Regions from separate parts of the Candidatus Enterococcus mangumiae genome, predicted to be linked through region 1. Evidence: predicted binding sites of a transcription regulator. Region 1 holds the regulator's gene; the other holds the start of a gene.
What was found. Region 1 encodes HrcA, which represses chaperone genes, less so after heat shock. Its sites were predicted from a motif close to TTAGCACTCNNNNNNNNNGAGTGCTAA; they were not measured.
Positions count from the first base shown of each region.

Region 2: a site for HrcA is predicted at 2,641-2,667, ahead of DOK79_RS10785 (ATP-dependent Clp protease ATP-binding subunit). Genes of this name have one in related genera too.

Region 1 is NZ_CP147250.1:3,034,465-3,051,138, reverse strand. Features, by position in the region: gene rsxC (electron transport complex subunit RsxC) at 1-509, shown strand, start outside; gene DOK79_RS14445 (RnfABCDGE type electron transport complex subunit D) at 506-1,492, shown strand; gene DOK79_RS14440 (glycosyl hydrolase family 28-related protein) at 1,764-3,500, shown strand; gene DOK79_RS14435 (DUF4180 domain-containing protein) at 3,942-4,307, shown strand; gene DOK79_RS14430 (AAA family ATPase) at 4,348-4,857, shown strand; gene DOK79_RS14425 (hypothetical protein) at 6,128-6,382, shown strand; gene DOK79_RS14420 (hypothetical protein) at 6,646-7,176, shown strand; gene hemW (radical SAM family heme chaperone HemW) at 7,578-8,759, shown strand; gene hrcA (heat-inducible transcriptional repressor HrcA) at 8,993-10,036, shown strand; gene grpE (nucleotide exchange factor GrpE) at 10,117-10,662, shown strand; gene dnaK (molecular chaperone DnaK) at 10,718-12,547, shown strand; gene dnaJ (molecular chaperone DnaJ) at 12,889-14,055, shown strand; gene DOK79_RS14390 (IS1182 family transposase) at 14,171-15,607, shown strand; gene DOK79_RS14385 (HAD family hydrolase) at 15,656-16,339, opposite strand; gene DOK79_RS14380 (DeoR/GlpR family DNA-binding transcription regulator) at 16,350-16,674, opposite strand, start outside.
Region 2 is NZ_CP147250.1:2,260,586-2,277,259, forward strand. Features, by position in the region: gene DOK79_RS10780 (DUF1827 family protein) at 1-135, opposite strand, end outside; gene DOK79_RS10785 (ATP-dependent Clp protease ATP-binding subunit) at 332-2,569, opposite strand; gene DOK79_RS10790 (phosphocarrier protein HPr) at 3,101-3,367, shown strand; gene ptsP (phosphoenolpyruvate--protein phosphotransferase) at 3,367-5,094, shown strand; gene DOK79_RS10800 (glycosyltransferase family 4 protein) at 5,263-6,303, shown strand; gene DOK79_RS10805 (glycosyltransferase family 4 protein) at 6,328-7,551, shown strand; gene DOK79_RS10810 (NAD(P)-dependent oxidoreductase) at 7,639-8,526, shown strand; gene DOK79_RS10815 (YkuJ family protein) at 8,612-8,842, shown strand; gene DOK79_RS10820 (GIY-YIG nuclease family protein) at 8,873-9,829, opposite strand; gene DOK79_RS10825 (MarR family winged helix-turn-helix transcriptional regulator) at 10,140-10,580, shown strand; gene DOK79_RS10830 (beta-ketoacyl-ACP synthase III) at 10,590-11,552, shown strand; gene DOK79_RS10835 (acyl carrier protein) at 11,604-11,828, shown strand; gene fabD (ACP S-malonyltransferase) at 11,937-12,857, shown strand; gene fabG (3-oxoacyl-[acyl-carrier-protein] reductase) at 12,868-13,605, shown strand; gene fabF (beta-ketoacyl-ACP synthase II) at 13,618-14,853, shown strand; gene accB (acetyl-CoA carboxylase biotin carboxyl carrier protein) at 14,856-15,338, shown strand; gene fabZ (3-hydroxyacyl-ACP dehydratase FabZ) at 15,358-15,777, shown strand; gene DOK79_RS10865 (acetyl-CoA carboxylase biotin carboxylase subunit) at 15,785-16,674, shown strand, end outside.

The DNA of each region.
Region 1 (16,674 bases):
TTCACAGTATTTTTATTGCTTCAGTCAAACAAATCGCTTCCGTAGAACGAGTTGTAACAGTCTCAGGAACACCAATCAAAGAAGGGAAAAATTTGTGCGTACGGATCGGCACACCAGTGGAAGCATTGATTGATGCTTGTGGTGGATTTACGTCCTCACCTCGTAAGGTGTTAAACGGTGGACCAATGATGGGCAAACTGATCCAATCATTAGACGAACCAGTGACAAAAACGACAAATCTGATTTTAGCATTATCTGAAAGGGAGGCAACGATTCCTGAGGAACAAATGTGTATCAAATGCAGTGAATGTGTAAATGCCTGTCCAGTCGGCTTACATCCAATCTTGATCAGCCAAGCATTTCGTCATCAAGATCTACAAACAGCTGAACAACTAGGTGCGTTAAATTGTTTGGAATGTGGTGCGTGCTCATTTATCTGTCCTTCAAAAATCGATTTATTAAAAGATATCAGAGCGGTTAAAAATCAGATCATGGAGGCAAAAAGATGAGTGAACGATATACAGGTAATGGAACGGTCAATGGGCCACATATCCGTAATGGGTGGACAAGTCAGTGGAAAATGAAACAAGTGTTGATTGCACTCTTATTTCCAACGACCGGCGCGCTTTATTTCTTCGGTTGGTATTCTTTGGTGATGATCACTACTAGTATTATCACTTGTGTGTTACTCGAAACACTTGTCCAAAAGGCGACCAAACAACCAGTTACGATCAATGATTTAACAGCTGTGATCACCGGTTGGCTCCTCGCTTTGACGTTGCCAACTAGCGCACCTTTGTGGACAGTAGTTATCGGAGATTTTATTGCTATTGTTCTTGTAAAGCATCTAGGCGGGGGATTAGGACGTAACTGGATCAATCCAGCAGTAGCAGCACGCGTACTACTAAAGCTCTTTTTATCTCCTTGGATCACTAATTGGATCGCCCCAGGACCAGATGCAGTCACGACTGTAACACCACTCGTAGCGCTCGGACACTTTTCTCGAGAAGTTAGTGTAACTACCCCCGAATGGTGGAAACTATTCTTAGGGATCGACTTAGGTGGACCAATGGGCGAAACGAGCAAATTGCTTCTATTAATCGCTGGCGGTTACTTGATCCTGCGAAAAATAATCAATCCATTGGTTCCTCTATTGACGCTAAGCGCATTTTATCTTGCGATTTTGATTTATAGCCAGTTCAATTTTGTTTTTGCCACAGCACATTTACTCAGTGGCGCATTGATCATGGCATCGGTCTTTATGGTTACAGACTATACGACTTCCCCTATGACAGACAAAGGAAAGTATTATTTTGCTATCGGTTGTGGTGTGGTTTGTGCCATTTTGAGAATCGTCTTAGATTTACCAGGTGGCATTGGAGTAGCGATTGTTGTCATGAATCTAGCGGTACCGTTCATTGATCAATGGACCATGCATCGAGTCTATGGTGAGAAAAGATTGAAGATAACTTCAATAATTGATAACAAATAGAACTGTCACCCGACTAGAGAAATTTAGTCGGGTATTTTAATATGTAGTTCTACTTAACTATCTTTTTGTGAAAGAAATCAAAAATTTCACCCATGAATGAAATTTTTGGTTGTAGAACGATTCATTTATTTGCTACTCTACAAGGGATATCGTTTGTTATTTTATCTTGTGTTGAAACAGAAAAAGTAACACTATTCCAAATGATAACGAAATACTTTCTATTTAGAATGATAACTAATCATGTCTAAATGAAAAAAGATTGGAGAGTCAAATGAATAAACTACAACTAAAAATGATGCTATGTTTTCTGGTTCTGTTTTTAATAAACCTACCAGTTAATGCAAAAGCTGAAGCAACGAATGAGTTAGTTGATCGAAAAAATTTTTCATCTCAACACACCGATTGGTTAGATGCAACAGATGTGACTATTTTTGGTGAGCATGCATTACAACATGGAAGCTTAGAAGATCAGTCAGATTCATTACAAAAAATTATCGATCGCACTAATTCTTTAACCAAACAGCTATATATTCCGGCTGGTACGTATATTATCAATAAAAATGTAGTGTTAAGAAGTGGCCTCAAGATCAGAGGAGAAGAAGAGAATCCAACAATATTGAAAAATGAAACAGGACAAAACGTTTATTTGTCAGATGAAAATTATCAGACGAGCCAAAATATTGAGATTCAGTTATTATTTTTCGACGGAGTAGGAATTTTTACACGTTTAGCAAATAATATCACCATCAATGATAATGTGTTTTATCATCCTGTCTCTTTGTACCCGATCAACTTACAGACGTCCAATGGGGCAACCATTCAGAACAATATCTTTATGAGAGACCATGACCATGCAACGCCAGATACAGAAAATCGTGCAATCTATATTGGTGGTTTTTCGACAGTTGGAAGATATGAATATATGGAAAATGTAGAGATTACAGATAATCTATTTGGATTACGGATCAATGAGTTAGAGGCAATCAAGAGCTTTAGCAATCCTGAAATCATCAAAACCATTGATCGTCTACAATCTGCGTTAGAGTCTAAGCAAATCGCTCTTGAACATAATGAACAAAACTATCTTTCTTGTGCTGTCAATTCATATAGTAATTCGAAAAATGTTTTGATAAAAAATAATTTCTTCCAGCAAATGTACGAGAATAAGGATCGATATGGTGTGGTGGGCGATCATGCCATTTATCTAAGAGGATCACAGAATGTTCAGGTTGTAGGCAATCACGTTCGTGGATTGCAAAATGGACCGTATGGTGGATTTAAATTCAAATCAGGACGTGACATCACGATCATGAATAATTATCTACGTAATACAGGTATTATTATGTACGAAACACCAGAATTCGGACTAGGTGATAGTTTTGCTCAAGGGCAAGTAGCTGAGTTATCGAATTGGTTAGTAGCAAATAACGTCTTTGATTTTAAAGAATGGCAGGATAAATACGCGATTGGGATAGAGTATAATCGGCATACTGGAAAAGACAATGTATTTAATGGGGTATTCATTGATAATAAATTTATCAATTACCACAATATTCCTGCTAACCGCAGAAGAGAGCTGCTGATCATGAATCAAGCTTCTGAAGGTTTTAAAGGAGAGACAACGTATGTTTCTGGCAATACACGTGATGACACGCCTGATCGTCAATTGAATGTTGAGTTTTGGTCCTCAGCAGAGTATGAAAAAATGCCAAAGGATTGGAGAAATTTGATTGATTCCACGCTGTATGACCAATATAAAGGAGCGGAAGTACCAATACAAGATGCTTTTCCTATTGGGCAGACGGTTGAGATTGTTTTAGGAGAATCATATGATCCGTTTGATTTTGTTGATCACACCCATACAGAAGAAAATGATCGCCCTGAAATCACTATTTTGAACCCTGAAGTTCTATCAAAGGTTGGTCAACACCAGCTAGAACTAATGCTTTTCTATCCAAATGGGCGAACAGTCCGTGCGATAGCAAATGTGACGGTTCTGTTTCAATAAAAAATTTTAGGTGGTCCCACAAACACGTTGAAACTTTTGGAGAAATTACTTTCTTCCAAAAGTCAGAAGAATTAGAAGCGTTTCTGCCAGATAAAGATTCAGAAGGAGTCATTTTATAAGAAATACTATGTTTGCAGGACCATTTTTGATTGAAAAGGCATTGCCAATGAACTTCGCTAAATAGGTGATTCTAACAAAAGAACAAACGTATGAAGTTGCTCATATTTTTTTGCATTAATAAAATAAACCAAAATTGGTTGCACATAAAAAAATAGCTCGTAAAAATCAAGAAACTGTTCAAGTTTTAGGATTTCACGAGTTATTTTTTTATCGATTTTTTAGCAGTCATATTTGTAACAAAAAATAAGCAGCAAGTAAGTAAAATGTTCCAAAAATGAATCCGCCACTATGATATACTTAAAAAAACAAGAGGTGAGACAATTGTTGGTAAACGTAGTTGAAAAAAACAAAAAGAACATCGTAGTGATTGAAATGGAAAATCATAAACCACTGATTTTTGATACTGCCTCTGCCTTAGATTTGGCAATGTCATTAAATTATCATTATCAAACAACTGATATCATTCTAAGGAAAGAAGCCATAATCAATGGATTTTATGATCTAAGTTCAGGAATAGCAGGAGAAATTTTGCAAAAATATATCAATTATGATATCCATTTAGCAATCATTGGTGATTTTAATGAAGGCAGTCAAGCGCTGAAGGATTTTATTCGAGAAGCAAACCAAGGGAATAATTTCTATTTTGTATCAACTTTTGAGGAGGCTGTGGACTGCTTGGGGAAATGATTGTTTTGAAAAATTATAAAAACTGAAGGAAGGATAGTAAATGAATAGTCAATTAATTATTTTGCGTGGCAATTCTGCAAGCGGAAAATCTACCATCGCATCAAAAATTAGAGCATCATTTCCTCGAGGAGAAGTGATGCTGATCGCTCAGGATGAAGTCAGATTAAACATCCTCAACGTAAAAGACCGCATAGAAAATCCTACGGCTGACTTGATCCAATCCATCGCATTATTTGGGCAAGGGAAATTTAAAATCATTGTGATAGAAGGGATACTAGGCAGTCATATTTATAAAGAGATGTTTGTTGAGCTAGTTACGAATTTTCAACAGAATGCGCATATTTATTACTTTGATATCCCTTTTGAGGAAACAGTGAATCGGCATAAAACAAGAGAGAAAAGTGTCCAATGGGGTGAAACAGTCATGAAAAAATGGTGGCTGGAAAAAGACTATTTGAGATTAGACAATGAAAAAACAATAACTGGTGATATGTCAGAAGAAGAGATTCTCGAAATGATCTTAAAAGACCTCGTAAAATGTAATAGTTAGTTATGTAGTATAACTAAAAATAATCCATACTTTATAATTTTAGAAGGTAAATAATTTGAGCCAGAACAAAGAGAAGAATATTAGAATATAGTTAATAGGATAGAATTCAGAACTTTTGCGTATATTTATAGAAAGCCATTTAATCAAAAGGTCGCTCGCTCATACGTTCCTTAAAGCTTATCAACAGTGTAATTTTGGAGAAAACTGATGAAAGTAGTTGAGAATAAAAAAATACAGGTTTGAACTTATAGACTAAAAGAAAAGAGTGGACAAATGAAAAAAATGTTTTTGATAAGTCAAGTTCTATTAGGTGTTAATACGTTTATGTTGATTGTAATGCCCTTTATTTTGAGTGTATTGAGTAACTTATTTCCTAAATTTGTTGATAGTGATATTGTATTATCATGTATAGGGTTTTCGCTGTTGGGAATATATATTACTGCTCCGTTTGGTGTAATCATGTTAGTGGTATATACTCTATATCTTTGGTACCAAGAAAAAAAGAAAGATCGTTCTAAAACTACTTAATTAGCTGAGGAGTTAAGTAAGGATAAATGACAAAACTAGAAAAATAAGGGAGTGATTTTTGTAAAACATTTATCCTATCGTTAAAAAGACATTTTAATATCCTTCGAAAATTGATTAACAATGCTTGTAAAGGTACATATGATGACTAGAAACTTAGAGGAATTGGAGGGAAAATTAAAAGACTGAAAAAGAACAAGTACAGCAAATCGTAAACAGCGTAAATAATTAGTGAAACATAGCTCGGGTCGTAGAAAAAGTTATTGTTGCTCAAAGTGTTATAACGTCAGTACGAGGTAAAGCATTAGCTGGAGAGTCATTATAGAAAATTTAGATGTAGTATCCGAAAAAGACTATTTTTTTTACATAAACTTTTGACAGTAGATATGAAGAAGGGATTAGGTAAGTAAAAGTGATATATTTAGAGGCTCGAATACTCTTATGTTTCTTAAGTCTCATGTTTTTCAGTATAGGTATCAATTTTTTATTGAAAATAAAAAAATAGTACGAAAAAATCTTGATAAAGGTTTATCAAGATCTGATTATACGAAGGCAGAAACTTATTTAACTAAATATAGGTTTTATGTATATTTAGGATTTTATACTCTTGTACTTAACTTAATATTATTACGTTTTAACTAATAATAAGCATTTTTTATTATTCTAGTTAAGATTCGTCCTTAGACAAACGATTAAATTTATTAAATACATGATAAGTAACGAAAAATTGGAAATGAGGTGTTTTATGTTTAAGAAAATTCGAAACATAAGTATAGTGTTGTTTATAATAAATTTGTTTATATTAGTAGTTGTTCCAATTGTATTTTCGGTTATTTTTAAAATTTCTCCTCATTTAGATCCAAGTCCAAATGGCTTAGGTGTTGTGCCACTACTAGCTGTAATTTTAGGTGTATTTTTTGTGAGAGTAACTGGTCCTATTATGTTTATTATGCTGCTGATCGATATAGCTTGTAATGTAAATGTAAAAAATAGTCTTTAAAATCAGTTGTCGGAGTAGAAATATGTGTTAGATACTTGAAATGCAATTTATACATATTAAAAAAAATGTGAAATTGATTCATGACTATATAGAAAAAGCGACTAAAATTTCAAGTATTAAGAATTGGCAGTCTATGATTTGAGTCTGCTAAATATTTTTATTCGATTATTTAGCAAACAAAAATATAATTCAATTGGTTAAGACTTTGAATAATGAAAAGGTATTTATTTTATGAAAATTCTTGTAAGAGGTGATTTTGTAAAATGATAGATCAAGATCCTTTTGTGCTTAAAGTTGGTTGGAGAGAATCAATAAAAATGATATTTTTTGGAGTATTATTGATAACTCTTACAATAGCCGGACTTATATGGCTCTTTTACCCTTTTTTTAGTGCTGAAGATACATGGGATATGCTGGTTAATAGTATCTTATTTTTAGTAATAGTTTTAACTGGAGTACCATTTTTAGTATATTTAATAAGTGTCCTTTCATTTGGTTTAGTAAGTACAGGATTTTACAACATTGTAAGATTAAAAAAATATGATGGATTGATTTATAGGTTAGATGAAGATGGGTTAGCATATTTTGAAAACAACAAGTATCATTTGAAAAAATGGAATGAAATATCAGATGTAGGCTCTTTTAAGCAAGAAGATACGGAAAATAAAGTACTTTATAAATATGAAATCAAGTTTACAGATGGAACGACTCATGAATTTGATTTAAGAGGGAAATATCCTACGAAGGAATTTAAAGGCGTCATTGAACGTTATTGGTTATTTTACAATCATTGATGGGTGTTTTATGGTCTCGATAAGTAGATGATTCTACATTAGGGTATATGATTTTAAACAGAATGAAATAATGAACTTTCAAAAGCTATTCTATCCGAGTAATCATGAAAACCACACTGGAAATTTACAGCCAAGTCTCCACGACAACTAAAGAAAAAATAATCCAAGAAATCGATTCTTGGATTTTTTAGTGGATTTGTTTGTTAAATACGTTTAGTATGCGTATATAAGAGGTCGTGAAAGTGCCGGTTAGCTCCGATGATAATAAGAAAGCAATTTTCGAAACAGCTTTTCATGTTTTGAAAATTGCTAGCTTATTTCAAGGAGTTGGCACTTGAACACCGTTTAAAGAGTGGTCGAAAAGCAGTACGACTTTTTGACGTAAGGAGAAAGAAAATCAAATGAAAGAAACAAACAAATCCGCAGAACATAAGGTTTCTGCTTATATCCATATCCCGTTTTGTGAGCATATCTGTTATTACTGTGACTTCAATAAAGTGTTTCTTGAAGGTCAGCCGGTCGATGAGTATGTGGAGATGCTGTTAAAAGAAATGGCGATTATGATGGCGCGCCGTCCATTCAATGAGTTGGAGACTTTGTATGTTGGTGGTGGGACACCGACTTCGTTATCGGCGAAGCAGCTAGATCGGTTACTGTCTGGCGCAAGAGAGATTTTACCTTTTAATGAAGGAAAAGAATTTACGGTTGAAGCGAATCCGGGTGATTTGACGAGAGAAAAGTTACAAGTTATGAAGAATTACGGAGTAAATCGTTTATCAATGGGTGTCCAAACGTTTGATAATCGTTTATTAAAAAAGATTGGGCGAAAGCATACGGCAGAAGATGTCTATGAAACGATGCGTTTTTTAGAGGCGGAAAATTTCTCGAATGTCAGCATTGATTTGATTTATGCGTTGCCTGGACAGACGTTAGAAGGCTATCGTGATACATTGGAGCGGGCATTAGCACTAGACTTGCCACACTATTCCTTATATTCATTGATTTTAGAGAACAAAACGATGTTCATGAATTGGGTTCGGCAAGGGAGATTGCAGCTGCCGGATCAAGAGACGGAGACTCGGATGTTTGAAGAAACGATCGAGGCGATGGAGAAACATCAACGTCATCAATATGAAATCAGCAACTTTGGCTTAGCTGGTCACGAATCGCAACATAATTTGATGTATTGGAATAATGACCATTACTTCGGATTTGGTGCAGGAGCAAGTGGTTATTTGGACCATACTCGGTATCGCAACAAGGGGCCGATCCAACATTATTTACGTCCGTTACGTGAAGGTGAATTGCCTGTTTTGGAAAAAGAAGAGTTGTCACGAAAGAATCAAATCGAAGAAGAGATGTTTCTTGGGCTAAGAAAAAAAGTGGGCATTGAAAAGCAACACTTTTTAGCACGTTATGGCCAATCGCTTGAATCGTTGTATCAATCTGTCCTTGACGAATTAGTGGAGGAAGATCTATTAGTGAATGAAAAGGATCGAGTGTATTTGACACAAAAGGGAACTTTTTTGGGGAATAATGTATTCGAGCGGTTTTTATTGGATAAAGAGTTGCCGAGTGTTTAATTGATTGTTTAAATTTTTTATAACCGATAGATAAAAAAACAAATTTACTAAGTGTTTTACGGAGAGAAAGCTTGATTTTAAGGGGATTTGAGTCAATCATTAATTGGTTAGCACTCTGTATGTTAGAGTGCTAAAAAAGTGGGTTCTTTTCCTTGACACTTTTTGGTCTTCTTGCTATATTTATAAGTGGGTTAGCACTTAGAAGATAAGAGTGCTAATGAGAGGTGAGAAAGATGTTGACACAGCGACAAAGTGATATTTTACGTCTGATCATCCAAAACTATACGAGTAGTGGGGTGCCCGTTGGTTCCAAAACGTTAATGGCGGAAGGAGTCGAGGCAAGTCCAGCGACGATCCGTAATGATATGAAGGCTTTAGAGGATGAGGGTCTTTTATTGAAGACACACTCTTCATCTGGACGTATACCGTCTGCGCTGGGTTATCGTTACTATGTGGATCATCTCTTACGACCTGCTCGTGTAGCAAATGATGATTTGCACCAAATTCGACAGTCTTTAAACAAGGAATTCCATGAAATCAACGAAATCATCAAGCAATCAGCTGAGATCTTATCTGAGTTGACTAGTTACACTACTTTTTCGTTAGGACCCGAGATTAAAGATCGCCGTTTGACCGGTTTTCGCATCGTACCATTGAATAGTCGTCAGGTCATTGCGATCGTGGTGACAGACAATGGAAATGTGGAAAGTCAGGTTTTTACTCTTCCTGAAAACTTAGGTAGTCAGGACTTAGAGAAGATGGTTCGTATTGTCAATGATCGTTTGGTCGGTGACCCGTTAGTGACCGTATACAATAAGTTGCGTACGGAGATTCCGATGATCTTACATAAGTATTTCCAAACGACAGAAGGGATGTCTAATCTCTTCGACACAGTTTTGAGTCATGCGTTTGAAGATAAAGTTTATGTAAGTGGCCAAATGAATCTGCTAAATTATGAACCACTGCAAGATGTGGATCAGTTCAAGTCAATGTTTTCATTTATGACAGATACTTACGAACTGACACAGATGATCGTACCGATGGATAGTAAGATACACATCAAGATCGGTTCGGAGTTAGGCAATGATCTATTGCAAAATATGAGTATGATCCAAGCGAGTTACGAAATCGTTGGCCATGGACGTGGGACGATTGCATTGCTCGGACCAACTAGTATGCCTTATTCAAAAATGTTAGGCCTCGTGGATGTCTATCGAAAAGAATTGGCGTACAAGCTTGCTGATTATTACCGCACGCTTGACCGTTCGGATTTTTAACAATCGAAAAAGTGACTGATCGTTCTTTTTCGAACTGAGCGATCAAGCATCTGACTGAATAAGGAAAGGAAGACTGCATCATGAAAGAAAACCAGGAAGAATTAGATCAGGAATTGAATGATACGCAGGTTGATCCAGAAACAGAAGAAGTTGAAGTTTCAGAAGAGGAAGAAATAAACGAACTTGCGAATCTCCAAGCTGAATTTGATGAAATGGAAGATAAGTTTTTACGTGCACGAGCAGAAATCGCTAATATGGCGAATCGTGGTAAAAACGAACGTGAGCAACTGCAAAAATACCGCTCACAAGATTTAGCGAAAAAATTGTTACCTTCGATCGACAACTTGGAACGTGCATTAGCGACAGAAGTTTCGGATGAACAAGGCGCAAGCTTGAAAAAAGGTGTCGAGATGGTACTTGAAAGTTTAAAACATGCGTTGAAGGAAGAAGGGATCGAAAAAATCCCTGCAAAAGGAGAACCTTTTGACCCGACATTGCATCAAGCAGTTCAAACGGTACCGGCAACGGATGATTTACCGGCTGATACGATCGTTGAAGTGCTACAAGAAGGATATAAATTACATGACCGCGTATTGAGACCAACAATGGTCATCGTCGCACAATAAAGTCATGATGGAATAGAAACAAACAACTTTGTAATAAGATAAGGAGACGTTTATTATGAGTAAAATTATCGGTATTGACTTAGGTACAACAAACTCAGCAGTAGCTGTATTAGAAGGAAACGAAGCAAAAATCATTGCAAACCCAGAAGGAAATCGTACAACACCTTCTGTTGTGTCATTTAAAAATGGTGAGATCCAAGTAGGGGAAGTAGCAAAACGTCAAGCAGTGACAAACCCTAACACGATTTCTTCAATCAAACGCCACATCGGTGAAGCTGGTTATAAAGTAGATGTTGAAGGTAAATCATATACACCTCAAGAAATCTCAGCAATGATCTTACAATACATCAAAGGTTTTGCCGAAGACTATCTAGGTGAAAAAGTAGAAAAAGCAGTTATCACTGTTCCTGCTTACTTCAATGATGCACAACGTCAAGCAACAAAAGACGCTGGTAAAATCGCTGGATTAGAAGTAGAACGTATCGTTAACGAACCAACTGCGGCAGCACTTGCTTATGGTTTAGATAAAACTGACCGCGATGAAAAAATCTTAGTATTTGACCTTGGTGGTGGTACATTTGACGTATCGATCCTTGAATTAGGTGATGGCGTATTCGATGTATTATCTACTGCTGGAGACAACCATTTAGGTGGGGATGACTTTGACAACAAAATCATCGATCACATGGTTGCTGAATTCAAAAAAGAAAACGGCATTGATCTAGGTCAAGATAAAATGGCTTTACAACGTTTGAAAGATGCTGCTGAAAAAGCGAAAAAAGATCTTTCAGGTGTTTCAAGTACTCAAATCAGCTTGCCATTTATCACAGCAGGCGATGCAGGTCCATTGCATTTAGAAATGACATTGACTCGTGCGAAATTTGATGAATTGACAGCTGATCTAGTAGAACGTACAAAAGTTCCTGTACGTCAAGCATTGAAAGATGCTGGTCTATCTCAATCAGAAATCGATGAAGTTATTCTAGTTGGTGGTTCAACTCGTATTCCTGCAGTTGTTGAAGCTGTAAGAAAAGAAACAGGTAAAGAACCAAATAAATCAGTAAACCCAGATGAAGTTGTAGCAATGGGTGCTGCGATCCAAGGTGGCGTTATCACTGGTGATGTGAAAGACGTTGTTTTACTAGACGTAACACCTTTATCTTTAGGTATTGAAACAATGGGTGGCGTATTTACAAAATTGATCGATCGTAATACAACGATCCCAACAAGTAAGTCACAAGTGTTCTCAACAGCTGCGGATAATCAACCTGCTGTAGATATTCATGTATTGCAAGGGGAACGCCCAATGGCTGCGGACAACAAAACATTAGGTCGCTTCCAATTGACAGATATTCCAGCTGCACCACGTGGTATCCCACAAATCGAAGTAACATTTGATATTGATAAAAATGGTATCGTGAATGTATCTGCAAAAGATCTAGGTACACAAAAAGAACAAAAAATCACGATCAAATCTTCTTCAGGTTTAACAGACGAAGAAATCGAACGTATGGTAAAAGATGCTGAATCAAATGCAGAAGCAGATAAAGCACGTAAAGAAGAAGTTGATCTACGCAACGATGTCGATGCATTACTATTCTCAGTTGACAAGACTTTGAAAGAATTAGAAGGTAAAGTTGACGAAGAAGAAGTGAAAAAAGCGGAGGCAGCTCGTGATGAATTGAAAGCTGCTGTAGAAGCAAACAACATCGAAGAAATGAAAACAAAACGTGATGCATTGAATGAAATCGTGCAAAACTTGACAGTTAAATTATATGAACAAGCTGCACAACAACAAGCGCAAGAAAATCCTGAAGCAGCACAAGGCGGAGCGGATGATGTCGTAGATGCTGATTTTGAAGAAGTCGATGACGACAAAAAATAATCAGTTCATGTAGTTTCACCTAAAGAGGTCAAGTCCCGCTTTAGAATAAGCCGAAGAATTCGAAAATAGCTTCTCATATTTTCGCGATTCTTCGGCTTATTTCCGAGGGGAGAATTTAGTTTGAGTATTGAAGCATCACTAGTGTAAAGGAATAAGTCATCAGTTGTGGATTTTCTTTGGATCAAGGAGAGAAATACTTTCTTTTCTTCATGCCATAGAAATCAATGATCGATTTTTTCTTCTTTAGTCGATACTTCAAAATTTCCGGTTTTTGTTTCGATCAAAGTGTGATATGATAACAAACGACGTGGAAATGAAGAGAACCAATAGGAGGAAAGCCTATGGCAACAAAACGTGATTATTATGAAGTCTTGGGGCTGTCAAAGGGAGCTTCAGAAGACGAAATTAAAAAAGCATATCGAAAGTTATCAAAGAAATACCATCCAGATATCAATAAAGAGCCGGATGCTGATGAAAAATTCAAAGAAGTTTCAGAGGCTTATGAGATTTTAAGTGATCCGCAAAAACGTGCAGCTTACGATCAATACGGACATGCCGGAACTGATCCGAATTACGGCGCAGGCGGTGGCGGATTTGGTGGTTTTGGCGGCTTCTCTGGTGGAGGCGCTGGCTTCGGTGGATTTGAAGATATTTTTGATTCATTTTTCGGCGGTGGCGGAAGATCAGTTGATCCTAATGCCCCTCGACAAGGAGCGGATCTCCAATATACGATCAATTTATCATTTGAAGAAGCAATATTTGGTATTGAAAAAGAAATCAAATACAATCGTGAAGAGATTTGTCATACATGTAGTGGGAATGGTGCAAAACCAGGAACACAACCGACGACTTGTCATAAATGTCATGGTTCAGGTACGATCAATGTGGAACGTCAAACACCGCTTGGTCGTGTGATGAGCCGTCAAACTTGTGATGTTTGTCGTGGTACTGGGAAAGAAATCAAAGAACCATGTCCGACTTGTCATGGCTCTGGTCATGAGAAAAAAGCACATACGGTCAAAGTCAATGTACCAGCCGGTGTGGAAGAAGGACAACAAATGCGTTTAGCTGGTCAAGGCGAAGCGGGTGAAAATGGTGGACCGTTTGGCGATCTGTATGTAGTCTTCCGAGTAGAAGAAAGTGATATCTTCGATCGTGATGGTTCAGAGATCTATTACGAATTGCCATTAAGCTTCGTGCAAGCAGCACTAGGTGATGAAGTCCAAGTACCAACTGTGCATGGGGATGTCAAATTGAAGATCCCTGCGGGTACGCAAACGGGAACCAACTTCCGCTTACGTGGCAAAGGAGCTCCACGATTGCGTGGCGGATCAACTGGCGATCAACATGTACGCGTGAAATTGATTACACCTAAGAACCTCAATGAAGAACAACGTGACGCCTTACGAGCGTTTGCTAAAGCTGGCGGCATGCATGTTCAAGAGCAACAAGAAGATGGTTTTTTTGATAAGGTAAAAGATGCTTTTGGTGGAAAAAAGCGTAAATAAATAAAAAAGATAGACGTTTATACGTCTATCTCAGATTGTAGACAAAGTACTTATTTATAGTGCTTTGTCTTTTTTTATACGTTAAAATAAAACTATGAATTGGAGGTGTAACCCGATGCTCTCAAAACAAGATATGAGTAAGCGTGCACAGATGGGCTTTTTTGCTCTTGAGGACTTAGTTCCCCAAGACCATTTATTACGACAAATGGATCAGTTTATTGATTTTTCTTTTATTTACGATTTGGTAAAAGATAAATATGATGAAACCCAAGGACGGCCAAGCTTAGATCCCGTTCTTCTGATTAAGTTACCGATGATTCAATACTTTTTTGGTATTAAAAGCATGAGACAAACCATCAAAGAAATTGAAGTGAACAACGCGTATCGATGGTTTTTGGGGTTAGGGTTAGAAGATGCAGTTCCTCATTTTTCTACATTTGGTAAAAACTATACGAGACGGTTCAAAGGAACCACTACGTTTGAACAAATCTTTTATGAGATTTTAGCACAATGTATGACGGAAGGAATCGTTGATACCTCTGAAATTTTTATTGATGGGACGCATATTAAAGCACATGCGAATCGAAACAAGAAAGAATCCGTCGAAGTGATGGATCAAGCCTTCTTTTATACGGAAAAATTGACAAAAGAAATTGAAAAAGATCGAGAAAAACGCCTAAAAAAGTCCTTAAAAGAAACAAACGCAGGAACTAAAATGGCCATGAAAAAAACAAGTACTACTGATCCCGAAAGTGGTTGGTTTCATAAAGGTGAGCATAAAGAAGTTTTTGCATATAGCGCACAAGTGGCATGTGATAAAAACGGCTGGATACTAGGTTATACGACCCACCCAGGAAACTTACATGATAGTCGTACGTTTATTTCTTTATTTAAAAAGCTCAAAGGAGCTTTTACTTTAGATAAATTGATTATGGATGCTGGGTATAAAACGCCAGCAATCGCACAATTACTTCTCGAAGAAAATCTGACCCCTGTTTTCCCTTATAAGCGACCAATGACGAAAGCGGGCTATTTCAAGAAGAACGACTATGCCTACGATGAATACTATGATTGTTATATCTGTCCTAATGATAAGATCCTCTCTTATTCGACAACCAATCGAAAAGGATATTTAGAATACAAAAGTAATCCAGAAGAATGTAAAAATTGTCCTGTTCTATCTACTTGTACAAATTCAAAAAATCATACAAAAGTCATCACCAGACATATTTGGGCGAAAGCAATCGAACGATGTGAGGAAATACGTCATCAAAGAAGTTTTAAAGACCTATATAGAAAAAGAAAAGAAACAATTGAACGAATTTTTGGTACAGCAAAGGAATTTCATGGATTACGTTATACGAATCAAATAGGAATAGAAAAAATGCACATGAAAATTGGGCTTACTTTTGCCTGTCTAAATATGAAAAAACTAATAAAAATCAAAAAAGGGCGAGCAGGAAAGGTGTGTTTTTCTTTAGAAAAACAAAGAAATTTCTCTTTTATTCTTAAAATCGTACATATAAAAAAGACAAACCTCATTTTTACATAAGGTTTGTCTACAATCTGAGATAGACGTTTATACGTCTATCTTTTTTTATCAAATTGAAGGAGTCAAAAAATTAAAATAAAAGTTATCAAAATTCTCAATGATGCTATCTTTTCTCAGTTCTTTCGCAGAGAATAATTGACGATTTTTACCATATGGATCAATTGCGATGATCATACCGATATTCGCTCGTGTGGCTGCTAAAAGTCCTGAGTATGCATCTTCGATGACGAGGCAATCTTTAGGTTCAAGTGCTAATTTTTGTGCTGCTTTTATAAAGATATCAGGTTGTGGTTTACCTGGAAAAGTACCATCATCATAAACGACCTTATCGAAAGAAAACCAATTGGACAAATTAAAAATCTCGAAATAAAATTCGACATTTTCTTTAACTGTCGCGGTAGCGATCGTAATAGGTATATTTTGTTCGTTCAATATATCTAAGGTCGCAATCAAGCCATCAGTGAGGACTAGCTCTTCAGGTTTTTCTAAACAAAGGCTACGATAATGAGCTTCTTTTTCATACGATAAATTTGCTATTTCATCCGTTGTTAAAGTAGGAGATATAAAATAAGCTAATATTTCACTATTTGTTCGACCATGTATGTTTTTAACGATATCTTCGTCAGAAAGTTCTTTTTTTGAATAACGATGAATCATTCGAATCCATGCGGCTTCATGAAGATGTGAATCTTGGAACATTGTTCCATTAAAATCAAAAATAATTCCTTTCATAAGTTCACTCCTAAACTTCATTTTCTAGTGTTTCTGAGATTTTGATTTGAACATATTGAGAATAGTGCTCTTTCACATGTTCTTTGATATTAGTGTCAGTAATCAGTAAATTAAAATCATGTAATTTATAAAAGATATAAAAATCATCACGATTGAATTTTTGATGATCCACTAACAAAAATTTATTTTTCGAATGATTGAGGGCAATCTGTTGTGCTTCGCCTTCTTCAGTACTGTAGGTTGAAATAGCTTCATTATGGACACCATTTGCACTGATAAAGGATTTAGTAAATTTAAGTTTTCTTAGAGTGTCGTTGGTGATCGGACCAACAAAG
Region 2 (16,674 bases), 770 kb from region 1:
ATTATGCTCAGGAGCTTCTGTATAAATAACAGTTGTATTTCCGGCAGTATATACCTTGACCATATGTGCATCTGTATTTTCCAACTGATTTAAAACTAATCGTGAATGGCTGTTTGTTACATTAACTAGTTTCATGGCGCTCACCTCTCTTATGTATTTAAGAAATAACTTACCTTAAGTATAATTTTTTTTTAGTAAATTGAACAGCATTTTGTCTTTTTAAAAATAAAAGAATTAGGAAAATTTAGTTACTATTTTTTTCAAAAATCAAAATAAAAGCGGAGAGTGGCAAACTCTCCGCTCGATTTTTTGCTGATTTCTTAGCATGAAATTATTCTGTCGGTTCGTTGTTTGCTTCTTTGACTAAACGTTCAGGTTTAGACGTGATGACGATTTTATCGTCTTTATCTAATTTTGCTTTAAGATCATGGATCGTTGGATGGTCAAGATAGAATTCAGCAATGCCGTCTTCGATTTGTTCTTGGATCGTTCGACGTAATGGTCGTGCGCCCATTGCTGGATCGTATCCTAGATCGACCAATTTTTCTTTGACATTGGTAGGAACATCAACATGCAACTGTTGTGCAGCTAACAGTTGGTTCACATCATCAAGCATAAGACTAACGATCGTCATCAAGTTTTCTTTTGATAATGCGATAAATTCGATGATGCCGTCAAAACGGTTCAAGAACTCAGGTGTGAAGTAGTTGTTCAATTGATTCAAGACAGAACGAGTCACACCTTCACGAGCGGCACCAAAGCCGACATTTGCTTCTACTTTTCCGGTACCCGCATTACTTGTCATGATGATGATCGTATCTTTGAAGCTGACAGTACGTCCTTGAGCATCTGTTAATCGTCCATCATCTAAGATTTGCAAGAACATGTGTAAGACATCAGGATGCGCTTTTTCTACTTCATCTAGTAGTACTAAGCTATACGGATTTCTACGTACTTTTTCAGTCAATTGACCAGCTTCTTCATAGCCGACATAGCCTGGAGGAGAACCAATCAATTTAGCGACACTGTGTTTTTCCATGTATTCTGACATATCAAAACGGATCATTGATTCTTCAGATCCAAATAATTCGTATGCAAGTTGTTTCGCTAATTCTGTTTTACCGACACCGGTAGGACCGACAAATAAGAAAGAACCGATCGGACGTTTTTTCTTACTCAAACCAACTCGATTACGACGGATCGCTTTTGCTACGCGATCAACTGCATCATTTTGTCCGATAACATGTTTCTTCAAGTCGTCAGCTAAGTTTTTCAATTGTGTTTGTTCTTTTTCTTTTAATTCACCAACAGGGATTCCTGTCCGTTGTTCGACGATTTTTTCCATATCTTTTTCAGAGATCACAGGAATTTCTTCTTCTGAAAGTTGACGTTCTTGCATTTTTTTCAATTTATTGATTTGATCGCGGTAATAAGCCGCTTTTTCGAAATCTTCTTCTTTAGAAGCTAATAGTTTTTGTTCTTCTGCTTCTTCCAATTTCTTTTCGATCGTTTTTGGATCAACGATTTGGATCGTCAAGTTTTTCTTAGAGCCTGTTTCATCTAGCAAGTCGATGGCTTTATCTGGTAAAAAGCGATCTTGGATATAGCGATTCGACAATCTAGCCGCAGCTTCGATCGCTGCATCCGTATATTTGACATGATGATAATCTTCGTAACGATTTTGTAGTCCTTTTAAAATGCTGATCGTTTCATCTACGGAAGGTTCATCCACACGAACGGGTTGCATGCGTCGTTCTAACGCTGCGTCTTTTTCGATGATTCGATATTCATTCAATGTAGTTGCACCGACCATTTGTAATTCACCACGCGCTAACGCAGGTTTTAAAATGTTGCCGGCATCCATATTGCCATCTCCGGCTGAACCAGCCCCAACGATTTCGTGGACTTCATCAATAAATAGGATGACATTTTCGGCTTGTCTGATTTCTTCAATCAGTTTTTGCATACGTTCTTCAAACTGACCACGGATCCCTGTGCCTTGGACAAGTGAAACGACGTCTAAGCGAATGACTTCTTTGTCCAGCAGTTTTTGTGGGACATCGCCATCAACGATTTTTTGTGCAAGTCCTTCAACGACAGCTGTTTTACCAACACCTGGTTCGCCAATCAATACTGGATTGTTTTTGGTGCGGCGATTCAAGATCTCGATCACACGCTTGATTTCATCATCGCGACCGATAACAGGATCGATTTCGCCTTGGCGTGCTTCTTCTGTGATATTGATCCCATATTCTCCTAAAAGCCCATCCGAAGCTGGTCCTTGAGGTGGTTGCCCCCCGTTGAAATTATTGTTCCCGCCGAATTGGGTAGGTGGTGTTTGTTCAAAGTTGCCTTGTTGTTGCATTTGACGAGACATCGAACGAAATAGATCGTCCAGACTTCCAAAGCCAAATGGATCATTTTGAGCCATACTCGTTAGACCTCCATTTTGCTGATTTTTGATTTTTTGATAACAGCTCTGACAATAGTCAAGTTGTGTACGTTGCCCATTAACAGTCGCATATAAGTGAATCGTTGCTTCATTTTTTCCACAGTTTTGACAAAGCATAAAATATTCACGTCCTTTCAAACATTGGTCGATAGGTCTATTTTACCTCGCGTATTTCTTTGGGTAAAAGAATAACACTTGATCAAACCCATTGAGAAAGTCAAAGTCAATTGACCATTACTGACCATTTGTTTTAATTATACTGAATTTTTGCTGAGACGCAAGTAATTGATTCTTTGGATCGTGGAAAAAATTAAATCAGGTAGGCGTCAAGCCTCATTTGCTGATAATTTTCAGAATTCACAATACAGAAAACGAATACTTTATAGGAAGAATAGTATCATGAAGATCAAGCGAAGATAAAAAAACAAGGTTTCTATCAAAACAGAAGGAATAGAAACTAAGCATGAGATAAATCAGCAAGATACTTTACTGGAATTTCTCTCAATTTAAATGAAAACTGTTGTAACTAAGGAAAAAAAATGGTAATCTTTACAGATGAAAGGGTTCATCTGCTTAGCTCTATCATGGATTGCTAAAAAAGAAAACCCTCACATAAAAACAACACTCACTTAAAGGAGACCGATTAATATGGAAAAGAAAGAATTTCACGTAGTAGCAGAAACTGGGATCCACGCACGTCCAGCTACACTATTAGTACAAACAGCAAGCAAATTTAACTCTGATGTAAACTTAGAGTATAAAGGTAAATCAGTAAACTTAAAATCTATCATGGGCGTAATGTCTTTAGGTGTAGGTCAAGGTTCTGATGTTACTATCACTGCTGAAGGTGCTGACGAAGCAGACGCTATGGCAGCTATCGTTGAAACAATGAAGAAAGAAGGCTTATCTGAATAATGGTTGAAATGCTAAAAGGGATCGCCGCTAGTGACGGAGTAGCCGTTGCAAAAGCTTACCTGCTAGTTCAACCGGATTTATCATTCAGTAAGACGACAGTTGAGGATACTTCAGCTGAAGAAGCTCGTTTAGATGGTGCTTTAGCAAAATCAACTGAAGAATTACAACAAATTCGTGAAAAAGCAGCGCAAAGCTTAGGTGAAGCAGAAGCGCAAGTATTTGACGCACATTTAATGGTTCTTTCAGATCCTGAAATGATAGGTCAAATCAAACAAAACATCAAAGATAACAGCGTAAATGCTGAATCTGCTCTTAAAGAAGTAACTGATATGTATATCGGTATGTTCGAAGCAATGGAAGATAATGCTTACATGCAAGAACGTGCAGCAGATATTCGTGACGTTGCAAAACGTATTTTAGCACATCTACTAGGTGTGACTTTACCAAACCCTTCAATGATCAATGAAGAAGTAGTTGTCGTGGCACATGATTTGACGCCAAGTGACACTGCACAATTAGATCGTAACTTCGTAAAAGCTTTTGTAACAGATATCGGTGGACGTACATCGCATTCTGCGATCATGGCTCGTTCTCTTGAAATCCCAGCAATCGTTGGAACAAAAGAAATCACTGCGAAAGTGAAAGAAGGCGTAATGTTAGCTGTTAACGGAATCGAAGGCGATGTAGTCATTGATCCAACAGCAGAACAAAAAGCTGAATTTGAAAAAATCGGTGCAGATTATGCTGCACAAAAAGCAGAATGGGAAAAACTGAAACATGCTGAAACAGTGACTGCCGATGGCAAACACTTTGAATTAGCAGCCAACATTGGTACACCAAAAGACTTAGTCGGTGTGCATAACAATGGAGGCGAAGCAGTTGGACTTTACCGTACTGAGTTCCTTTATATGGATTCACCAGATTTTCCTACTGAAGAAGACCAATATGTTGCTTATAAAGCAGTATTGGAAGGAATGGAAGGAAAACCTGTCGTTGTTCGTACAATGGATATCGGTGGAGATAAAGAACTACCATACTTGCAATTGCCGCATGAGATGAATCCGTTCTTAGGATACCGTGCATTACGTATCAGCTTGTCAGAACAAGGTGACGACATGTTCCGTACGCAAATGCGTGCGTTGTTACGCGCCTCTGTTCATGGAAACTTGCGTATCATGTTCCCAATGGTTGCTACACTAAAAGAATTCCGTAGTGCAAAAGCAATCTTTGAAGAAGAAAAACAAAAATTAGTAAATGAAGGCATTGAAGTTTCTGATTCGATCCAAGTAGGGATCATGATCGAGATTCCAGCTGCAGCCGTTATTGCGGATAAATTTGCTAAAGAAGTTGACTTCTTCTCAGTAGGAACAAACGACTTGATCCAATACACAATGGCAGCTGACCGTATGAACGAACGTGTTTCATACTTGTACCAACCATACAATCCATCAATCCTACGTTTGATCAAAAACGTCATTGATGCAGCACATGCTGAAGGTAAATGGGCTGGTATGTGTGGAGAAATGGCCGGCGATCAAATGGCTGTTCCTTTACTTGTTGGTATGGGATTAGATGAGTTCTCAATGAGTGCAACATCGATCTTGAAAACACGTAGCTTGATGAAACGTTTAGACACAAGCAAAATGGCTGAACTAGCGGATCGCGCGCTTAATGAGTGCGATACAATGGAAGAAGTCGTAGAGCTTGTCAATGAATATCTAGCTTGATTTTTTAAAACAGGTACAGTATTTGGCTGTGCCTGTTTTTTTGTTTTTATGCAATAAGCAAAATTAAATTCTGCGCTATCTTACAACTTTGTTGGGAAAAAATCGGACTTAAGGTTGAGTGACAGGTTTCAGGCTGTGTTATAATATAAGAGTAAGGGGGCAACATAGATGAAGGTATTACTATATTTTGAAAGTGAGAAGATACTTTCTAAGTCCGGCATTGGTCGTGCACTTGATCATCAAAAACGTGCTCTTAAGGATGTAGGGATCTCCTATACTTTAGATAGTAAGGAAGACTATGATATTTTGCACATCAATACATATGGTATCAATAGTCATAATATGATCAATAAAGCGCGTAGAAACGGCAAGAAAATTATATATCATGCGCATTCAACAGAAGAGGATTTTCGTAATTCCTTTATCGGTTCGAATCAATTATCGCCGTTAGTAAAAAAATATTTAGTTGGTCTGTATGAAAAGGCGGATTACTTGATCACACCAACTCCCTATTCAAAAAAATTACTGAAAAGTTATGGGATCGATTTGCCTATCCAATCAATCTCCAACGGGATCGATTTAGAGAAATATCAACCTGATCCTGTCAAAGAACAAAAATTTAGGCAGTATTTCAATCTGTTACCTGACCAAAAAGTAATCATTTGTGTTGGACTCTTTTTTGCTAGAAAAGGGATCATTGATTTTGTTGAAATAGCAAAACAGATGCCAGACTATACATTTATCTGGTTTGGTCATGTGCCAATGTATTCGATCCCAAGCAACATCCGTAAAATCGTAAAAGAAGATCATCCTGATAATGTTATTTTTCCAGGCTACATTCGAGGCGAGATCATCGAAGGCGCTTATTCAGGAGCGGATTTATTCTTTTTCCCTTCTTATGAAGAAACAGAAGGAATCGTAGTGCTTGAAGCTTTAGCAAGTAAACAAAATGTGTTAGTACGTGATATCCCTGTCTATGAAGGTTGGCTCGAAGATCAAAAAAATTGTTATATGGGACGAAACAATGAAGAGTTTTGTGAACTGATTCAAAAAATCGTACAACAAGAAGTTCCTAGCGTAGTCGAAGCTGGCTATCGAACAGCTGAAGAACGAAGTATTGAAAGAATTGGTGAGCAGCTTCAATCGGTCTATGAAGAAGTGTTGAAAGCATCTGATTCTTCAAGTGAACAAATGGAAGAATCAAAATAAAAGGTAGTTTGGAGGCGAAAAAAGATGAAAATCGGCTTTTTTACCGATACCTATTTTCCGCAGGTAAGTGGCGTAGCTACATCGATCAAGACATTGAAAGAAGAACTCGAAAAAATGGGGCATGACGTCTATATATTTACGACAACAGACCCTAATGCAGACAAGTTAGAAAAAGATGTGATCCGTATGCCGAGTGTTCCATTTGTATCATTCAAAGAACGACGAGTCGTGGTACGTGGAATGTGGTATGCCTATTTAGTAGCGAAAGAGTTAGAATTAGATCTGATCCATACGCACACTGAATTTGGTGCTGGCATTCTTGGAAAGATGGTGGCCAAAAAATTAAAAATCCCATCGATCCATACGTATCACACGATGTACGAAGATTATCTCCACTACATTGCAAAAGGAAAAGTGATTCGACAATCCCATGTCAAATACTTGTCACGGTTATTTGTGAATCATACGACAGGTGTCGTTTGTCCGAGTGAACGTGTGATCGAAACGTTGCGTAGCTATGGCGTGACAGCGCCATTGCGAGTGATACCAACAGGGATCGACATTGATAAGTTCAAACGTCCAGAAATCACACAAGAACAAACCAACGAGTTACGTGAATCTTTAGGGATCAAAGAAAATGGTTTGATGATTTTGTCTTTGAGTCGGATTTCTTATGAAAAAAATATCCAAGCATTGATCCAAGGGTTTCCAGAAGTCATTGAAAAGTATCCTGAGGCACGCTTGGTCATTGTTGGTAAAGGTCCTTATGTAGATCAACTAAAAGAATTGATCACCTCACTGGATCTCGATGAAGTAGTTCAATTCACCGGAGAAGTCGATAATAACGATGTCGCATTTTACTATCGTGCGGCTGATTATTTCGTATGTGCTTCTACCTCTGAAACGCAAGGATTGACGTACACAGAAGCAATGGCGGCTGGTACACCATGTGTTGTTGAAGGAAACGATTATTTGAATCGTTTGTTTGATCATGCTTCTCTTGGACGAACATTTGAACGAGATGAAGACTTTGCTCCTGCACTTATTGATTATATTGAAAGCAAAGTAGAAAAAGATCCAGAAATCTTCGAGAAAAAACTTTTTGAGATCTCAGCTACTCATTTCGGCCAATCAATGATCGAATTTTATGAAGATATGCTTGTTTATTACAAAGAAGAAATGCGTAAAAAAGAAGAAGAAGCATCGATCGAACGAATTAAAATTAAATTAAATTCCTTCAAAAGATAAAAAAACAGTGAATAATTCTAAAAAAATCCTTGTTTCTAGCGTATACTAGCATAGAAACAAGGATTTTATCGTTTAGGAGGGCACAAGATGAAAATTGGTTTTATCGGCACAGGAGTTATGGGAACTGCGATCGTTCGTCATTTACAAAAAGCAGGTCATGAACTTACTGTTTATAATCGCACAAAAGCAAAAGCGGAACCACTCGTCGAAGAAGGAGCAACTTGGGCGGATAGTCCGCAACAGGTAGCTGAAACAAGCCAAGTCGTCTTTACGATGGTTGGCTATCCTCAAGATGTAGAAGAAATCTATTATGGTGAAAAAGGGATTTTCCGAGCTGGATTGAGCGGTAAGACAGTCGTCGATTTGACGACAAGCACTCCAACCCTTGCAGAAAAGATTGCAACAAGCGCGCAAGAGCTAGGAGCAGAAGCATTAGATGCACCAGTTTCAGGGGGCGATCTAGGTGCTAAGAATGGTACTTTGACGATCATGGTCGGCGGAAAAGAGCATGTCTACGAGGAAATATTACCGTTATTCCGAGAGTTTGGAACGACATTTACGTTGCATGGCTCAGCTGGAAAAGGGCAGCATACAAAAATGGCAAACCAAATCATGATCGCTGGTACGATGACTGGCATGACAGAAATGCTTGTTTATGCGCAAGAAGCTGGTTTAGACTTAGAAAAAGTCATCGCTACACTTTCAGGTGGCAGTGCAGCCAATTGGTCATTGAGCAATTATGCGCCACGTATTTTACAGGAAAATTATTCGCCTGGTTTTTTTGTCAAACATTTTATCAAAGATTTGACGATCGCTTTGGCAGAAGCAGAAAAATTAGGACTGAATTTACCGGCGACAAAAGAAGCCCGAAAACTATATGAACAGCTAGCGGAAAAGGGTTTTGAGAATGACGGAACACAAGCGTTGATCAAGCTTTGGTGGGAAGATGGAAAGCAGCCGAAAAAAAAATCTTAAAAAACCAGTTTTTTTGGAGAAAATCAATGCAAGTCGACGATGCTTTTGATACAATATAACAGAACTAAGAAAAGGAGGACCTCCGATGGCACATTCACAATTAGTCGCAATCATTAAACGACTGGAGGCTATGGTCGAATCAGCAGACAATGAACTGCAAGTTCGTCGCTTTGAAAAAGAAGGCGTAGAAAAATGTACCGTGACTTATGATAAAGCGACCGAAACATTTGAACTTACTGAGACAGACACACATCAACAATACGAATTCGACAATGTCGATATCGTTGCGATGGAGATCTATGATTTGATTCAATAAGATTTCGAGCTAGCTAAAAGAGCCTGGAATTCAGCCGATTGGTTGGATTCCAGACTCTTTTTTTATTTGTTGTTCGGCTTTGACTAATTTACGCTGATAACTGATCAAGATCTGAACAGGATCGATTTCCGCTTGAGATAGTTGACGCTTGAGTGACAACGTATTATCTTTTTCATAGTAAAAATGAGGTGCTTGTCCTGGCTCTGTAATCGCTGTATCAGCCACTTGACCATAGCAGATCAGGAAATGCTTCATCTTGGATTCATCGCTAGCTAACGGCATGCTCAGCGTGATTTTCGGCGTACGCAAAAACTTTTTTTGTTCCTGGATTCTACGTGTAAAATAGGTGACCAATTCAATATCCCTTTGAAGAATAGCCGCCTTTTCAAAATTTAGTTGTTCAATGAAATGCAATTGACGTTTTTTTAAATAGCTGATCAATTTCTTATTTCTCCCTTGTAACAACCCTTGGATCTCTTTCTTCTTTTGTTCAAAAGTCCAATCCTTCAATTCTGGAAGTTGGGCTTGTAAGGCTAAATGACTGATTTCAGAAAGCCACGGCATTTGATAGTTTTCTTCGATGATGCGAAGGATACTCGGCATTTTTTTGTAAAGTCGAAACGGACCGTAAGTTCTTGCAGTGGGCACATTCGTGAGAGAAAGGCCATCAGGTTGGATATGTAAGTAGTTGTAGTTATCGAAATAATTCATTTGTCGGTTGTAGATTGGACGATAGTGTTGGATCAATTGACACTCTAACAATAGAGCATCTAGTTCTGTATCGACGACAACGACCTCAAAATCGGCAATCGAACGAACTAAGCGCAAGACTTTTTTTGAGTGTTGTTTATTTTGATAAAAATACGTACTTACACGATTTTTTAGATTTTTCGCTTTACCTACATAAATGATTTTTCCTTCACTATTTTTCATTAAGTAAACCCCAGGTAATAAAGGGAGGTTTTTTACTTTCTCTTTTGGTTGCATAAGTGCTCCTCTAGTTGAAATTGAAATCAAAAAGATTATAACAGATTTACAAAAATGAACAATATAAGCTATGATATTTTATAAATAAATTAAAGAGATACTTTGATAATCAAAATATTTTTTTTGAACCTGATTTTAATTGTTTGATAAACAAATGCTGGTAGTAAGGCTTTTTGTCATGAAAATAAAATTAAAAAAAATTAATAATGCAAAAAAATCTAGTGAAAAGGTTGCATTTTGAAAAAAGTTAAGATATAGTTTGAACATCAAAAGATTTGATAATCAAACTAATTTTAGTGGATGGTGGAACATGGAACCTGATTTTAATACAGTAAATGATTATCTCGTTAGTGTCTTCAATGATATTTTGACGATCGAAGAATCCGAATTAAAAAAGTCACAATTCAAAGATCTGTCGATTACAGAGATGCATACGATCGAGGCAATCGGTATGTACAAGAAAAAGACAACTTCAGAAGTAGCCAAAGAACTGTCGATTACTGTTGGGACCTTGACCACTGCTATCAACAAGTTAGTTAGAAAAGGCTATGTTGAGCGTATCCGTAGTGAAGACGACCGACGAGTGGTGAAGCTGGGGTTAACAAAAAAAGGAAAGCTGCTTTACCGCGTGCATCAGCATTTCCATCGTGAAATGGTCAAAAACATCATAGACGGTCTGGCTGCCGACGAACAACAAGCTTTGCTGTCTGCATTGAAAAACTTGCATGATTTCTTGCGAGATTACAAGTGAGGAAGTTTAATGGAACAATTTGGAACGATCACAGCAACGGCAAGTGTCTTACCGGAAAAAATCATCACAAATGATGATCTCTCAAAAATGATGGACACTTCGGATGAGTGGATCTCATCACGTACAGGAATCAAGGAGAGACATTGTGTAACCGACCAGGAAACTTCCGATTTGTGTTACCTCGTTGCCAAAAAATTGCTAAAAAAAAGAGCACTTGATCCGAATGAACTTGATTTTATCATCGTAGCTACGATGTCGCCCGATTATACATCCCCATCTGTAGCGACCTTAGTTCAAGGTAGGATCGGCGCAACAAAAGCAATCGCTTTTGATATCAGCGCAGCTTGTTCGGGATTTGTTTATGCATTGAGTGTAGCAGAGAAATTGATTCGCTGCGGCTCAATGAAGGGTTTAGTGATTGGCGGCGAAACATTATCCAAACTGATCGATTGGACAGATCGTTCAACCGCTGTTTTGTTTGGTGATGGTGCAGGAGGCATTTTATTAGAAGCCGGACCAGAACAAAAATTATTGAGAGAATCGCTAGCGGCAGATGGCTCGCGTGCGCAATCCCTCACTTCCGGTTATCTGCCAAATCATTCGCCTTTATACACGGAAGATTCAGAAGGTTCTTACTATTTAAAAATGGTCGGACGAGATATTTTTGATTTTGCTGTAAGAGACGTTGCGATGAACATCAAAGAGATCATTCAAGGCACAGCTGTTGATTATCTGCTTTTGCATCAAGCAAATTTGCGAATCATCGAAAAGATTGCTCGTAAGGTCAAAGTCCCACAAGAGCAGTTTCTAACGAACATGGATAAATACGGTAATACTTCCGCAGCAAGCATCCCGATTCTTTTAGATGAGGCAGTAGAAAGCGGAGCAATCACATTAGGACAAAAACAAAAAGTGGTATTTACAGGTTATGGTGGAGGATTGACATGGGGAAGTATCCTCATGGAACTATAAACTGATAAAAATAAAAATATAAAAAAGAAACAATATCGGAGGAATTATCATATGGTATTCGAAAAAATTCAAGAAATCATTGCGGAAGAATTAGGAAAAGACGCAGAAGAAATCAAATTAACGACAAACATCCAAGAAGACCTTGAAGCAGATAGCTTGGATTTATTCCAAATCATCAACGAGATCGAAGATGAATTTGATGTGAAAATCGAAACAGAAGATGGCATCAAAACAGTTCAAGATTTAGTCACTTATGTTGAAAAACAAACTGCATAATCATCAAGATTAGGTTGGGGGCTGGGACATTTTCCGAAAAAGGAGTGTCTTAGCCTTTTTTTAAATGAAAAGAAGATATTTATCCTGAATATAAATAGGAGAACGATGATGAAAACAGCATTTTTATTTAGTGGACAAGGTGCACAATACCAAGGAATGGGTCAAGACCTCTACCATGAGCCAATCGTGAAAAAGACCTTTGATGAAGCAAGTGAGATCTTAGGCTATGATATGGCAGAGCTTTGTTTTTCAACAAATGATCGTTTAGATCAAACGGTCTATACACAGCCTGCTATTTTGACTGTCAGCATTGCCTTTTATCGTTTATTAGTAGAACGTGGAATCACTCCTCAGGCTGTCTTGGGACTTAGTTTAGGTGAATATTCTGCATTAGTGGCAAGTGGCGCTCTTTCCTTTAGAGAAGCCGTGGCGTTAGTCGAAAAAAGAGGTACGTTCATGACCGCCGCTGCACCAACAGGTAGTGGAAAAATGGTCGCAGTCATGAATGCACCAGCGGACGTGATCGAAGACTGTTGTAAACAGGCAGAACAAATAGGGATCGTTTCACCAGCAAATTACAACACCCCACAGCAGATCGTCATTGGTGGTGAAGAAAAAGCAGTGGATCAAGCGGTTGCTTTACTAAAAGAACAAGGCATCAAACGGATGATCCCACTGAATGTCAGTGGTCCTTTCCACACAGCCATCTTGGAACCAGCTGCTAGACAGCTAGCAGAAGAACTAAGCAAAATCGCTTTTTCGGAACCTAAGATCCCAGTGATCAGTAATACAACAACGGAGATCATGACAAAGGAAAGTATCCCAGCTTTACTTGAACAACAAGTGATGAAACCTGTTCGTTTCTATGAAAGTATCGAAAAACTCAAAGACTTAGGGATCGAACAAGTCGTTGAGGTCGGACCGGGTAAAGTCTTAAGTGGTTTTATGAAAAAGATCGACAAATCGATCGCAGTCACACGTGTTGAAAATCAGCAAACATTCGAAGAAACAATCAATCAATTGTCATAGGAGGCAAGTTATGGACGTAACTGGAAAAAATGTGTTTATTACAGGCAGTACACGAGGAATTGGCGAAGCCATTGCTTTAGCTTTTGCCAAAGCAGGGGCAAATATCTTCCTAAACGGTCGTGGAGAGATCCCAGCCGAAAAAATCGATGCAATCAAGGCATACGGTGTGGAGTGCGTGGGGATCTCAGGCGATATCTCCGATTATGATAAAGCAGGAGAGATGATCAAAGAAGCAGAAAAGCAATTGGGTTCTGTCGATATTCTGGTGAATAACGCTGGAGTTACTAATGATAAACTTGTCTTACGTATGGATGCAGATGATTTCAAGAAATGTTTAGATATCAATTTAACAGGCACTTTCAATATGACACAGCACGTGTTGAAAAAAATGATGAAAAAAAGAGAAGGAGCAATCATCAATCTTTCAAGTGTTTCTGGATTGATCGGTAACTTAGGCCAAGCCAATTATGCAGCGAGTAAAGCAGGTGTTGTCGGTTTTACTAAATCGGTGGCACGAGAAGTTGCGACAAGAGGAATCACTTGTAATGTGATTGCGCCTGGTTTTGTTACTACGGATATGACAGATGTCCTATCTGAGAAAGTAAGAGAGCAAGCAGAAAAACAAATTCCAATGCAACGTTTTGGCCAAGTAGAAGACATTGCGGAAGCCGCACTGTTCTTAGCGAAAAGTTCGTATATCACAGGTCAAGTCATCAATGTTGACGGCGGATTGGTCATGCACGGATAGGGAGGAAAATTAATGAATCGAGTAGTAATCACAGGTTATGGAGTCACTTCACCGATCGGGAATGATGCAGAAAGTTTTTTAGCTAGTTTAAAAGCTGGAACGAATGGTATTGCACCGATCACAAAATTTGATGCTTCAGAAACAGGTATCACATTAGCAGGTGAAGTCAAAGACTTTCCTTTTGATAAATATTTTGTAAAAAAAGACAGCAAACGGATGGATATGTTTTCAATTTATGGTATTTATGCCGCAATGGAAGCATTAGCAATGAGCGGGATCGAAAAAGAAGCAATCAACCAAGATCGTTTTGGTGTTATTGTCGGCTCTGGGATCGGTGGATTACCAACGATTGAAAGTCAAGTCATCCGGATGCATGACAAAGGACCAAACCGCGTTTCACCTATGTTTGTTCCAATGTCCATCGCTAATATGGCAGCTGGGAATATTGCCTTACGTGTAGGTGCTAAAGGCATTTGTACGTCGATCGTGACCGCATGTGCCAGTGGAACGAATGCCATTGGAGAAGCTTTCCGTAATATCAAACATGGCTATTCAGATATCATCCTTGCGGGCGGAACAGAAGCAACGATCTGTGAGATGGGAATCGCCGGATTCGCGGCATTGACTGCTCTATCCGAATCAACAGATCCAGTACGTGGTTCGATTCCATTTGACGAAGGCCGTAATGGTTTCGTCATGGGTGAAGGAGCAGGTGTGTTAGTTCTAGAATCATTGGAACACGCACAAGCTCGCGGCGCAAAAATCTATGGTGAAGTCGTTGGATATGGCTCAAATTGTGATGCCTACCATATGACAGCTCCAACACCAGATGGTTCTGGCGCATCTAAAGCAATGAAACTAGCAATGGAAGAAGCAGGAATCGATGCGAAAGAAGTAGGATACATCAATGCGCATGGAACAAGTACACCTGCCAACGACCAAGCAGAAGCAAAAGCGATCCAGATCGCTTTAGGGGAATCATTCAGAGAAACCTATGTCAGCAGTACGAAATCGATGACTGGGCATTTATTAGGGGCCGCTGGAGGTATCGAGGCACTTGCGACATTGCTTGCGTTAGAGCATCAGTTCATTCCACCAAATATCAATGTAGAGAAACAAGATCCTGAAATTGATTTAAATGTGGTGATCAATGAAAGCAAAGAAGCCGAACTATCTTATGCTATGAGTAATTCATTAGGCTTCGGTGGACATAACGCTGTGCTATGTATGAAACGCTGGGAGGAATAATGTTGAAGATCAATGAAATCAAAGAATTAGTCAGTCAATTTGATCAATCCACGTTAACAGAATTTGACTTGAAAGACGGACAATTTGAATTATATATGAATAAAAATGAAATGAGTCGAGGAATGGGACAACCCGTTCCGACACCCATGTTTTCCGAATCACAACCACAACCAGCTGCCCCAGTTGCAGCAAAAGAAGAAAGCAGTTCTACTCAGCCAGAAGTTGTAGCTGCACCAATAGTCGACGGTGTGGAAGTAAAATCACCGATCGTAGGAATCGTCTATTTACAACCCTCTCCTGATAAACCAGCTTTTAAAAAGGTGGGAGACAAAGTCACAAAAGGCGAAGTGATCTGTATCATCGAAGCGATGAAATTGATGAACGAAGTAACGAGTGACGTAGACGGTGAAATCGCAGCAATCTTGATCGACAATGAAGAGGTCGTAGAATACGGACAACCACTCTTTATCGTTCAACCAAATTAAGGCAAGGAGAACTAGACCTATGAACATTCAAGAAATCAAAAAAATCATCCCTCATCGTTATCCATTATTACTGATCGATCGAGTGGAAGAAATGGTCGAAGGCGAGCGGATCGTAGCCAAAAAAAATGTGACCATCAATGAACCTTTTTTCCAAGGACATTTTCCAGAAGAGCCTGTTATGCCAGGTGTCTTGATCGTTGAAGCAATGGCTCAAGCAGGAGCAGTTGCCCTCTTATCATTGGAACAGTTCAAAGGAAAAACTGCTTACTTTGGCGGATTAGATAAAGCCAAGTTTCGTAAAAAAGTGACTCCTGGAGATACGTTGATGTTAGAAGTCGAAATCACTAAAATCAAATCTTCTGCAGGAATAGGCAAAGGAATTGCAAAAGTGGATGGCAAAAAAGTTGCTGAAGCTGAATTAACCTTTATGATTGGATAGGTGAGTTATGTTTTCAAAAGTCTTGATAGCAAATCGCGGCGAAATAGCCGTACGGATCATTCGTGCCTGCCGTGAGCTTGGAATCCAAACCGTTGCGGTCTATTCTGAAGCGGATGCGGAGGCATTACACACACAATTAGCAGATGAAGCAATCTGTATCGGTCCTGCAAGAGCGACTGATTCATATTTGAATGTACAAGCAGTTTTAAGTGCAGCCATCGTAACAAAAGCAGAAGCCATCCATCCTGGATTTGGTTTCTTGTCTGAGAATAGTCGATTTGCTTCGATGTGTGAAGAATGTAATATCGTCTTTATTGGACCTAAAAGCAAAACGATCGATGACATGGGGAATAAAATCAACGCACGCCAGTTGATGCAACAAGCCAATGTCCCAGTGATCCCAGGTAGTGATGGTGTGCTGTCGACTGTTGAAGAAGCACTTGAAGTAGCAGAAAAAATCGGCTATCCAGTGATGCTCAAAGCCGCCGCTGGTGGTGGTGGTAAGGGAATCCGTAAAGTTTTATCAAAAGAAGAGTTACCACAACATTTTTCATCTGCCCAACAAGAGGCAGCAGCAGCTTTTGGTAACGATGAAATGTATCTAGAAAAAATCATTTATCCCGCAAGACATATTGAAGTCCAAGTATTGGGTGACCAATTTGGGCACGTTCTGCATCTAGGCGAACGCGATTGTTCATTGCAACGGAACAACCAAAAAGTATTAGAAGAATCCCCGTCTGTGGTGATTTCTGAAGAAAAACGAAATCATTTAGGATCTGCCGCAGTACGTGCTGCAAAGGCAGTGAACTATGAAAATGCAGGGACGATCGAATTTCTGATGGATGAATCCGGTGAATTTTATTTCATGGAAATGAATACCCGCATCCAAGTCGAACA